Regions from separate parts of the Streptomyces sp. NRRL S-378 genome, predicted to be linked through region 1. Evidence: riboswitches for the same ligand, from Rfam matches in the RefSeq annotation. Region 1 holds a riboswitch; each other region holds the start of a gene.
The links. Region 1 has a riboswitch for cyclic di-AMP ahead of IH80_RS0117315 (transglycosylase family protein). Riboswitches for the same ligand answer to the same signal wherever they lie in the genome.
Positions count from the first base shown of each region.

Region 2: another riboswitch for cyclic di-AMP. It lies ahead of IH80_RS0105610 (M23 family metallopeptidase); the one in region 1 lies ahead of IH80_RS0117315 (transglycosylase family protein).
Region 3: another riboswitch for cyclic di-AMP. It lies ahead of IH80_RS0131360 (M23 family metallopeptidase); the one in region 1 lies ahead of IH80_RS0117315 (transglycosylase family protein).

Region 1 is NZ_JOBX01000021.1:68,952-72,802, reverse strand. It holds gene IH80_RS0117325 (cytochrome P450 family protein) at 1-302, shown strand, start outside; gene IH80_RS0117320 (transglycosylase family protein) at 391-1,425, shown strand; cyclic di-AMP (ydaO/yuaA leader) riboswitch at 1,702-1,872, shown strand; gene IH80_RS0117315 (transglycosylase family protein) at 1,876-2,583, shown strand; gene eno (phosphopyruvate hydratase) at 2,869-3,851, shown strand, end outside.
Region 2 is NZ_JOBX01000005.1:179,032-182,882, reverse strand. It holds gene IH80_RS0105615 (M16 family metallopeptidase) at 1-1,064, shown strand, start outside; cyclic di-AMP (ydaO/yuaA leader) riboswitch at 1,279-1,438, shown strand; gene IH80_RS0105610 (M23 family metallopeptidase) at 1,451-2,251, shown strand; gene IH80_RS0105605 (GntR family transcriptional regulator) at 2,461-3,138, shown strand; gene IH80_RS0105600 (HPr family phosphocarrier protein) at 3,378-3,659, opposite strand; gene IH80_RS0105595 (bifunctional GNAT family N-acetyltransferase/acetate--CoA ligase family protein) at 3,844-3,851, shown strand, end outside.
Region 3 is NZ_JOBX01000062.1:30,527-34,377, reverse strand. It holds gene IH80_RS0131370 (MBL fold metallo-hydrolase) at 1-158, opposite strand, end outside; gene IH80_RS0131365 (SGNH/GDSL hydrolase family protein) at 271-1,056, opposite strand; gene IH80_RS0131360 (M23 family metallopeptidase) at 1,220-2,218, opposite strand; cyclic di-AMP (ydaO/yuaA leader) riboswitch at 2,223-2,430, opposite strand; gene IH80_RS0131355 (tyrosine-protein phosphatase) at 2,713-3,504, shown strand; gene IH80_RS0131350 (aspartate aminotransferase family protein) at 3,553-3,851, opposite strand, start outside.

The DNA of each region.
Region 1 (3,851 bases):
TGGTCGTCCTCGCAGCCGCCGACCGGGACCCCGGGCGCTTCGCCGATCCGGACACCCTCGACCTCTCCAGGACCGACAACCAGCACCTGGGGTACGGACATGGCATCCACTACTGCCTGGGTGCGCCGCTCGCCCGGCTCGAGGGGCAGACCGCCCTCGCGACCCTGCTGACCCGCCTGCCCGATCTGGAACTTGCCGTTCCATCCCAAGACCTGCGCTGGCGTGGGGGGTTGATCATGCGAGGGCTACGTAGTCTTCCCGTTCGCTTCACGGCTCAAAACACTTGTTCAACATCTGATTAAAAGTCAGATTCCGCTTGAACTTGTGACAATCGTTCGAAGGCCGCTAGGTTCTGCCGTTACCAGGCTGTTATGCGAAAGGTGATCCCTCATGCTCTCCGGGAACGGCCGTCACAGACGCCCCCGCCAGGTCCCCGCGCTGGTCGTCACAGCCGGAGTCACTGGCTCCGCGCTGGCCATGCCGCTGCTGGCCGCCACCAGCGCGACCGCTGCCGACACCGCCACATGGGACAAGGTGGCCGAGTGCGAGAGCGGCGGCTCGTGGAGCGCGAACTTCGGCAGTGGCGCTTACGGCGGACTCCAGTTCACCCAGGAGGAATGGCAGAACGCCGGCGGTCTGGACTTCGCCGAGCGGGCCGACCTCGCGAGCCGCTCGCAGCAGATAGCCGTGGCCGAGCGCGTGCTGGCCTCCCAGGGCCCGCAGGCCTGGCCGCTGTGCGCGGCCTCGGCCGGACTGGACCAGCAGGGTCCGGCCGCCGTGGTCGACCCGGGTCTGCCGGGCAGCCCCGCCGCGGTCGGCCCCGCGCCGTCCCGCCCCGACGACGTGGTGCCCTCCACCCGGGGCGGCAAGCCGGCGACGGACTTCGGCCTCTCGACCGCGGAGACCCCGAGCCCCACGGGCTCCCCCTTCCTCATTCCCGACGCGCCGTCGGTCGGACTGCCCGTCATGCCGGCGCCCGACGTCCCGACGACGCCCCCGACCGCCCCGGTCACCCCGACCGACCCGACGGCCCCGCCGGTCACCCCCGCCGATCCGACGGTCCCGTCCCTCCCGACGGACCCGACGGCGCCCACGACCCCGCCGGTCACCCCGACTCCGTCCCCGACGGACCCGACGGCCCCCGTGGCGCCGACCACCCCGGCCGCCCCGTCGACCCCGGGTGCCACTCCTGCCGGGGGCAACGGCAAGCACCGCGGTGCGCCGTCCCCCGAGGAGGGCGCACCGTCTGATGCCGCGTCGGACCCCGTCTACACGGTGCAGGCGGGCGACAGCCTGGCGACCATCGCGGTTGCCAAGGGCGTGAAGGGCGGCTGGAGCGGCCTCTACGCGGCCAATGAGCAGGTCATCGGCAATGACGCCAACCTGATCAAGCCGGGCCAGAACCTGGATCTAACCGCGCAATAAGGACAGTTGGTTCGTCCGGAAAGACTTGATTGTCTGTTTTCTGCAAGTGAGACATGCGTCTCTTCCGGTCAACTGGCGTGTCCCGTCCGGGGGCTTCCGCAAACCCCGTTCTCACCTGCGCAAACGCCCCTGCGGGGAGCGCAAGTAGGGGCCGTTTCTCCCCGGTGTTCCTCGTTGAACATCGGGGAGAGACCTGTCTACCTTCTGAGTCGCCCGCCACCGCGGGCTCCTTCGACCGCATCGCCGAATCCTGCCGGCGGACGGGGGGAACAGTCGTCGCGTCAAGCGCCGAAGGCAGGAGCGGGGGAACCAAGGTAGGTGCCGCGAGCGGCCGTTGAGAGACGGCCGGGCAGCGGCTTGGGGTTAAGTGGCGCGCTAGGTCGCACCGCCGGGCACTCACAGGCCCGAACCCGACAGCTCACCTCGTAGGCGTCGGTGAGGAGAAACCTCATGCTGCTTTCCGGCAAGGGCAAGCACCGTCGCGGTTCCAAGGCCGTTCGCATCGTCACGCTCGCCGGCGTCGCCGGTGTGGCCGTCGCCGCCCCCCTGATGGCCGCGGGCGCCGCCAGCGCCGCCACCGCATCCGAGTGGGACAAGGTCGCGCAGTGCGAGTCCGGTGGCAACTGGTCCATCAACACCGGCAACGGCTACTACGGCGGACTGCAGTTCTCGTCCTCCACCTGGGCCGCGTTCGGCGGCAAGTCGTACGCCCCGCAGGCCAACCAGGCCTCGAAGGCGCAGCAGATAGCCGTGGCCGAGAAGGTCCTCAAGAAGCAGGGCAAGGGTGCCTGGCCGCACTGCGGCAAGGGCCTGTCCAACTCCTCGTACACCGGTGGCGGCTCCACCGAGACCCCGGCCTCCGCCAAGCCGAAGGCCGAGACGAAGAAGACCGAGACCAAGAAGACCGAGACCAAGGCCGCGCCGAAGAAGGAGACCAAGCGCACCGAGGTCCCGACCACCCGTTCCGAGCGCACCGAGGCCCCGGCCGCGCCGAAGACCGGCAACGGCTCCTACGAGGTCAAGCCCGGCGACACCCTGGGCACCATCGCCGAGGCCAACGGCGTCAAGGGCGGCTGGCAGCAGCTCTTCGAGCTGAACAAGGACATCGTCTCGGACGCCGACCTCATCTACCCCGGCCAGAAGCTGAAGCTCAGCTGAACGCTGCGGCGATAGCCGCAGAAGCGTACGCAAGACGCAGAATTCCCACCGCCCGGCGCCCCTTCCCCCCACGCGCCGGGCGGCGGTGTGTGCGGGCGCGGGGGCCCCTCCGAGGCCGATGATCAAGGGTCGTATGTCCCGGAAGAGGGGTATTCGGTCCCTTTTTCGTCCCAGGGGTCGGGCGGTCGGCCGGTCGAACCCCCGAAGCCGGTTAGGCTCTAGGCGGCAAGGCCATCCCACGGCCTGACACGCCACCGCACACCCAGCGTCACATCCCAGAAGGAGATGCTCGTGCCGTCCATCGACGTCGTCGTAGCCCGGGAAATCCTGGACTCCCGAGGCAACCCCACGGTCGAGGTCGAGGTGGGCCTCGACGACGGCAGCACCGGCCGTGCTGCCGTTCCGTCCGGCGCCTCCACCGGTGCATTCGAGGCCATCGAGCTGCGTGACGGTGACCCCAACCGTTACATGGGCAAGGGCGTCGAGAAGGCCGTCCTGGCCGTCATCGAGCAGATCGGCCCGGAGCTCGTCGGCTACGACGCCACCGAGCAGCGCCTGATCGACCAGGCCATGTTCGACCTCGACGCCACCGACAACAAGGGCTCGCTCGGCGCCAACGCCATCCTCGGCGTCTCCCTCGCCGTCGCGCACGCCGCGTCCGAGGCCTCGGACCTCCCGCTCTTCCGCTACCTCGGCGGCCCGAACGCGCACCTGCTGCCCGTTCCGATGATGAACATCCTCAACGGTGGGTCGCACGCGGACTCCAACGTGGACATCCAGGAGTTCATGATCGCCCCGATCGGCGCGGAGTCCTTCTCCGAGGCGCTGCGCTGGGGTGCCGAGGTCTACCACACCCTCAAGAAGGTCCTGCACACCAAGGGCCTGTCCACCGGTCTCGGTGACGAGGGCGGCTTCGCCCCGAACCTGGAGTCCAACCGCGCCGCGCTCGACCTCATCATCGAGGCCATCAAGCAGGCCGGCTACACCCCGGGCAAGGACATCGCGCTCGCGCTCGACGTCGCCGCGTCCGAGTTCTACAAGGACGGCAAGTACGAGTTCGAGGGCCAGTCCCGCTCGGCCGCCGAGATGACCGACTACTACGCCGAGCTCGTCGAGGCGTACCCGCTCGTCTCCATCGAGGACCCGCTGTTCGAGGACGACTGGGCCGGCTGGAAGACCATCACCGACCGCCTGGGCGCCAAGGTCCAGATCGTCGGCGACGACCTCTTCGTCACCAACCCCGAGCGCCTGGCCCGCGGCATCGAGGA
Region 2 (3,851 bases), on a different contig from region 1:
TGCGGGTCTCCCTGGAGGTCCCGGCCTCCCGGCTGGCCAAGGCGCTGGGCCTGCTCGCCGAAGCGCTGCGCGCCCCCGCCTTCGCCGACGCCGAGGTGGACCGGCTGGTGCGCAACCGGCTCGACGAGATCCCGCACGAGCTGGCCAACCCCCAGCGCCGCGCCGCCAAGCAGCTCTCCAAGGAGCTCTTCCCGGCCTCCCTGCGGATCTCCCGGCCGCGCCAGGGCACCGAGGAGACGGTCGCCCGGATCGACTCCGCCGCCGTACGCGCCTTCTACGAGGCCCACGTGCGCCCCGCCACCGCCACCGCGGTGGTCGTGGGCGACCTGACCGGCATCGACCTGGACGCCGTGCTGGCGGACACCCTGGGCGCCTGGACCGGCGACACCGCCGAGGCCCGCCCCGTGCCTCCCGTGACCGCCGACGACACCGGCCGCGTGGTCATCGTCGACCGGCCCGGCGCGGTCCAGACGCAGCTGCTGATCGGCCGCATCGGGCCGGATCGCCACGACCGTGTCTGGGCGGCCCAGGTCCTCGGCACGTACTGCCTCGGCGGCACCCTCACCTCCCGCCTGGACAAGGTGCTGCGCGAGGAGAAGGGGTACACCTACGGCGTGCGGGCCTTCGGCCAGGTGCTGCGCTCCACCGCCGACGGCAAGGGCGCCTCCATGCTCGCCATCAGCGGCTCGGTGGACACCCCCAACACCGGACCGGCGCTGGAGGACCTCTGGAAGGTGCTGCGCACCCTCGCGGAGGGCGGTCTGACCGACGCCGAGCGCGATGTGGCCGTGCAGAACCTGGTGGGCGTGGCCCCGCTGAAGTTCGAGACGGCCGCCTCGGTCGCCGGCACCCTGGCCGACCAGGTCGAGCAGGAGCTGCCCGACGACTACCAGGCGCAGCTGTACGCGCAGTTGGCCGAAACCGGCACGGTGGAGGCGACCACGGCGGTCGTGAAGGCGTTTCCGGCGGACCGGCTCGTCACGGTCCTGGTGGGCGACGCCGCGCTGATCGAGGAGCCGGTGCGGGCCCTCGGGATCGGTGACGTCACGGTCGTCACCAACTGACGTCACGGGCGCCCGGATGACGGGCAACTGACGCACTTCGCAGGAGGCTCCGGCGGGTTTCCGCCGGAGCCTCTTTTGTCCGTTTAGTGGTGAGGTTGCTCGTATGTGATGTGGCGTACGCAACAAAAAGGCGCGTCTGTTTGGCGATTGACTGATGATCCGCCTAGCGTCGGCCGTGCTGTCCGTCAGTTGTGCCCGCCGCACCCGCGGCACCGGGCAGCAATCGCCGAGTCCCCGTCAGGCGCGAGCCTGGGGAGCCGGGGACCCACATCAGTCCCTGGGGTGAATCGGACCCCCTCGCAAGAGGAGGCCCGTAGGAGACCTTCCTGCTCCGAACCCGTCAGCTAACCCGGTAGGCGAGAAGGAAGGAAAGGATCAAACCCTTCATGGCGTTTGGCAGTCGTCCCGCTGGTACCGGCAAGCACCGTGGTTCCAGCCGCCTGAGCAAGAAGACCGCCGGCTACGCCGGTATCGCCGCGATCGCCACCACGGGTGTGGTCGGCTCCCTCGCTGCCCCGGCCTTCGCCGCGGACAACCACAGCAGCTCCGCCCCGGAGAACGGGCTGGGCGCCGTCGTCGTCGCCGAGGACCTCGCGGGCGACATCCAGGACCAGGCCGAGTCCCAGCAGCGCGCCGCCGAGCACGCCGCCGCCAAGGCCCAGGCCGAGGCCGACGCCAAGCAGAAGGCCGCAGAAGCCAAGCGCCTCGCCGAGGCCAAGGCGAAGGCCGAGCGCGAGGCCGCCGAGCGCGCCGCCCGCGAGGAGGAGCGCAAGCGCCTCAACACCTTCGTCTCGCCGCTGGACGACTCGTACGTCAGCACGCAGTACAAGGCGGGCGGCGGCATGTGGTCCTCCGGCAGCCACACCGGCATCGACTTCCACGCCGCCTCCGGCACCTCGGTCCACGCGGTGGGCTTCGGAACCGTCGTCGAGGCCGGCTGGGGCGGCGCGTACGGCAACAACGTCGTCATCAAGCACAACGACGGCACCTTCACGCAGTACGGCCACCTGTCCTCGCTGAACGTCTCCGTCGGCCAGCAGGTGACCCCGGGCCAGCAGATCGGCCTGTCGGGCTCCACCGGCAACTCCAGCGGCCCGCACCTGCACTTCGAGGCCCGCACCGGCTCGCAGTACGGCTCGGACATCGACCCGATCGCCTACCTGCGCTCGCACGGCGTCAGCCTCTGACCCCCCGGCGCCGCTCACCGCGCCGCGCGCACGGCGCACAGCTTCACGAAGACCCCGCCTCCCGAGCCGGGGTCTTCGTGTTTTTGCGTCCGGGTGCAATGTTTCGGATTTCCGTCCGCTCTCGAAATTATGCTGTGCTGCAATAGAGTCGTGACGTGCGCGTGTGTGCGCATGGGGGCTGGCGATCGGAAATAGGCGGAGGTTCGGTCTTGCGTATTCCTGCGCACGCGGTATGCACGGCAATTCGCGACGACATCGTCTCCGGGGTGTTCGAACCGGGCGGTCGGCTGACCGAGGAGGTGCTGGCCCGCCGGTACGGGGTCTCGCGCGTCCCGGTCCGCGAGGCCCTGCGGACCCTGGAGTCCGAGGGCTTCGTGACCACGCGGCGCCACGCCGGGGCCTGCGTGGCCGAGCCGACGGCTCAGGAGGCGGCGGACCTCCTGGAGCTGCGGATGCTGCTGGAGCCCCTGGCGGCGGCCCGGGCCGCCCGGCGCCGCACCGACGCGCACCTCAAGGTGCTGCGGGGGCTGGTGAGGCTGGGTCAGGAGCGGGCCAGGCGGGGGCAGGGCGAGGACCTGCGCTCGCTCGGGAGCTGGTTCCACGAGACCCTCGCGCAGGCCTCCGGCAGCCCGGGGCTGATCGCGCTGCTCACGCAGATGCGGCACAAGGTGGCGTGGATGTTCGTGGTGGAGGCGCCGGCCCGGCCCGCGGAGTCCTGGGCGGAACACGGCGCGATCGTGGACGCGGTGGCGCGCGGGGACGCCGAGCGGGCGCGGACGCTGGCCGCGATCCACGCCGACCGCGCGGCCGGCGCGCACCGGCTGCGGAAACGGACGGCGGTGAGCACTTCGCAACCTGCCGTAAACATGTCGAGCGGGCACCATTAACAGGAGCCGTATACAAAGGACGGCATCGCGCGAATTCGGTGCGCGGGATAATGTGCTGCGCGAATTCCTGCGGATCGTGTGCGGCCTCGCGCTCCCGATTGCGCCGGACCTTTTCGAGGGAGCCGAATTCCCGGGGTGCGGTTCCCCCGGCCTTCCGTCAGCGGAAAGCGGCGCAGCCGCGGCCCCCGTCCGGGGGCCGCGGCTGCGCCGCTCGTGTCGTGCGGGGTGAACCCGAAGGGTCAGACGGTCTCGGGGAGCTCTTCGAGGCCCTCGGCGACCAGCTTCGCGAGGCGGTCCAGTGCGGCCTCCGCACCCTCGGCCTCGGAGGCGAGGACGATCTCCTCGCCGCCCTGCGCGCCCAGGCCCAGCACCGCCAGCATGGAGGCGGCGTTGACGGGGTCGCCGCCGGACTTCGCGATGGTCACCGGGACGCCGGAAGCGGTCGTCGCACGGACGAAGATCGAGGCGGGACGAGCGTGCAGGCCCTCGGCCCAACCGACGTTGACGCGGCGCTCTGCCATGGTGATGCCCTTCAGGTTCTTACGGTTGTCTAGACCAGTCTCTCACGGCACCCCGAATGCTCCGACCGACCTTCGGCCTGGATTTCGCCGCTGCTCGACTTCCCCAGCTTGCACCGCTGTGTACCGGCTTGACCACTGCGCCGCGCGAGCGCTGTCCGCCCCGGTCCGGCCGTAAGGTATGCGCATGACCAC
Region 3 (3,851 bases), on a different contig from region 1:
GAGGGCCTGTTCCGGGCCCCGACCGGGTTCTGGAAGACGCCGTCGGCGAAGTTCGGCGAGCGGCGGATCCGCTCCAGCCTGGCGCCGGACGGGTCCGCGCCGAAGGCTTCGGGCCGCAGGGCGCGCAGCCGCGGGCGGAGGGGACGGGAGCCGGTCAAAGCGCCTCCAGGGAGGGTGGGGTCGGTGCGGTCGTGTCGCTACGACCATCCCAACGCACACCGGCCCCGAAGGATTCCGCCCGTCCCTCCCGCCCGCCCCGTCGTCCGGCGGCTACAGCGGCAGCAGGTCCGGCCGCTTCGCCTCGACGTGGTCCCCGGAGGATTCGCCGCGCAGGCGGCGGCCGATCCAGGGCACCAGGTACTCACGGGCCCACTGGATGTTGTCGCGGGTCACGTCCACCGAGCCGCGCGGGCGCAGCTGCGGCCACGGCTGGTCGGGGTCGGCGGGCACGTCCAGGCCGAGGACCTGTGCGGCCCGCAGCGCGACGCGGGTGTGGCCCTCGGGTGAGAGGTGCAGCCGGTCCGCGTCCCAGGCGCGCCGGTCCTGTACGGACTTCAGCGACCAGAGGTCCAGCACGGGGCAGTCGTACCGGTCGGCGATGGCGCGCACGTGCGCGCTGTACGTCGCGACCTTGCCCCGGATGTGCTTGAGGACGGGCACGCCCCGGGTGTCGAACCCGGTGGTGATCATGACGTGGCCGACGGCTCCGGTGAGGTCGGCGACGGCCGCCTCGAAGCGTTCCGCCACGTCGTCCGGGTCGCTGCCGGGCCGGATGATGTCGTTGCCGCCCGCGCAGAAGGTGACCAGGTCGGGCGCGAGGGCCTTGGCTCTCGGCACCTGGTCGGCCACGATCTGGTCGAGGAGCTTCCCGCGCACGGCGAGATTCGCATAACGGAAGTCGTGCTCTTCGCGCTGATCGGCCAGGAGCACGGCGAGCCGGTCCGCCCAGCCGAGAAAGGAATCTCCGGGCCCCGGGTCCCCCACGCCCTCTGTGAAGCTGTCCCCGATCGCCGCGTACGAGCCGATGGTCTTGAGTTTCGTCGTCGTCGCTGCCACGAGAACCCATCCTTCACTCCCGTGAGCAACCTACGCCAACGTAATGAGGGGTTGACGGGCCGTGATCTGTACCACGCGGGATGTAAGGAATAAGTACACATGGGGGCCGGGCCCCCCTCGGGTCCCGGCCCCACGCGTGTCGGTGCTCCGTCGGCGGGTGCCGTCAGAGGGAGGCGCCCTTCGAGCGGAGGTAGGCGATCGGGTCCATGTCCGAGCCGTAGGACGGGCTCGTACGGATCTCGAAGTGCAGGTGCGGGCCGGTCGAATTGCCGGTGGAGCCGGAGAGGCCGATGCTCTGGCCGGCGGTGACGCTCTGGCCGGAGGAGACGGAGAGCTGGGACAGGTGGGCGTACTGGGAGTACTTGCCGTCCGCGTGCCGGATGACGACCTCGTTGCCGTACGCGCCGCTCCAGCCCGCGGAGACCACGGTGCCCGCGCCGACCGCCTTGACGCCGGTGCCCATGGGGGCGATGAAGTCGACGCCCGTGTGGTAGCCGGAGGACCACATGGCGCCGGCGACCTTGTACTGGGTGGAGACGCCACCGCTGACCGGGGCGACGAATCCGGAGGCGGCGGCCGGCCGGGCGGCCGGGGCCTCGGCCTGGGCCTCGGGGGCGGCGTCCCGCTGCGCCCGCGGTGCGGCGGCCTGCCCGGCCGCCTCGGACTCGGCCTTGGGGGCGGTCTTCGGGGCGGCCTTGGGGGCGGTCTTCGGGGCGGCCTTGGGGGCGGCCTCGGGGGCGGTCCGCGGGGCGGGGACGGTGTCGACCGGGGCGGCCTCGCCACGACCGCCGAGGGTCAGTTTCAGGCCGGGGTGGATCAGTGACGGGTCGCTCCCGACCGCCTCGCGGTTCTGCTCGTACAGCCGCTGCCAGCCGCCGTCCAGGCGGTGCTCCGCGGCGATCACCGAGAGGCAGTCGCCCGGGACGACCGTGTAGACGGCCGGTGCGGCCTGCACGGCGGCCGCGGGGGCGGCCTGGAGCGCGGCGGGGACCTGCTGGGCCACGGCAGGTGCGACGGCGGGCGCCGTCTGCGCGCCGGCCGCGTGGGCGCCGGCGGCGACCGTCAGCGGCAGGGCGAGGGCCGCGCCACCGGTGCCTGCGACCGCGAATCCGCGGGAAGAGAAAAGGGACTTGGGACGGCGGTGCTTACCCTTTGCAGGCATGGCGCATTCCTCTCCGGTGCCTGCGAGGTGAGCTGTCGGGTTCGGACTGGAGATGTCCGGCCGCACATGTACGGGACATGAACGGCTTCACCCCGAGCTGCACCGGAGAAAAGATCTCCGGCACAGCGGCTTACCTGGTTCCCCCGCTCCTGCCGCGCGAAATGGTTCGGTTGCGGTTTCCGGGCGGCGGCAGGATTCGGCGATCCACCCGGATCGATCGCGAAGGTAATCCCTTGCGGGCACGCCGAACAAGCCGCTAATTCCCTGACGGATTCACAGGTATGAGGGTGCGCCGGAATTCCGGTCACCCTCCGTCCATTCCGCCGCGCCAACAGCCGCCCGGGCCGGGCCATTCGGCTTTGACGATCAGGCACTCACGGTCACCGTATGATCTGGCTCACGGGGACGTGCCCGATCTCGCCTCCGGATATGGCAAGTTGGCGCCAAGTAGCTCAATTCGGACAGAGACCCCACGAGAAGGCGGAGGAGTTCCCGTGACCCAGCACATACAGGAGCCGGAGCTGGCCGGAGTGCGCAATTTCCGCGATGTGGGCGGATTGCCGACTTCTGATGGCCGAAGGGTCGCGACGGGACTACTGTTCCGAAGCGGACATCTCGCACATGCCACCGAAACCGATGCAGAATTCCTCGCCTCGCTCGGCCTCCACACCATCTTCGACTTCCGCAACGGCGCCGACCACGCCCTGGAGGGGCCGGACGTCGAGCTGCCCGGCGTACGGAACGTCAACATCCCGCTGTCGGACCCGGCGGACGGCCGGGAGTTCTGGCGGCTGGTCCGCGACGGCGACCTCGACCAGCTCCGCTCGATCCTGGGCGACGGCAAGGCGGCGGCCCGGATGGCGAACTCCTACCGGGGGATCATCCGCACCCGCACCGCCGAGCACAGCCGGGTGGTCCACGCCCTCGCCGAGGACAGCGTGCCCGCCCTCATGCACTGCGCGGCCGGCAAGGACCGGGCCGGCCTCTCCGTCGCCGTCACCCTGCTCGCGCTGGGCGTCGAGCGGGAGGCGATCGTGGCGGACTACCTGGAGTCCAACGCCCCGCACCGCCGGTACCGGGTGCGCCGCAGCTCCGCCTCGGCCGAGGCCCGCTCGCCCGAGGTGATGGAACTGCTCGCGCCGCTCTTCGACGCCCGCGCCGAATACCTGATCGCCGCCTTCGACACCATCGACGACGTCTGGGGCGGGGTGGAGCGCTACCTGGCGGAGGGCCTCGGGCTGGCGCCCGGGACCCTCGACCGGCTCCGCGACCGGCTGCTGGTCTGATCCGGGAAGACCGGCAGGGGCCGCGGGCCGCAGGGCGGGCGCAGGCCGTCAGCGTGCCGCGACGGCCTGCTTCACCAGCGTCCTGCCGAAGTCCCACATCAGCCCGGACCCGCCGTGGGCGTCGTCCATGACCTCGCGGAAGGCGCCGACGAACCGGTCCACGTCCCGCTCGTCCAGGACCAGCGGCGGAATCAGCTTGATCACCTCCAGATGGTCCCCGGAGACCTGGGTGAGGATCCGGTGCTTCTGCAGCAGCGGCACCACGACCATCTGCGCGAAGAGGCCCTTGCGGGCCGCCTGCAGCATCGTCCACCGGCTGCGCAGCCGCAGTGAGGAGGGCCGGCCGA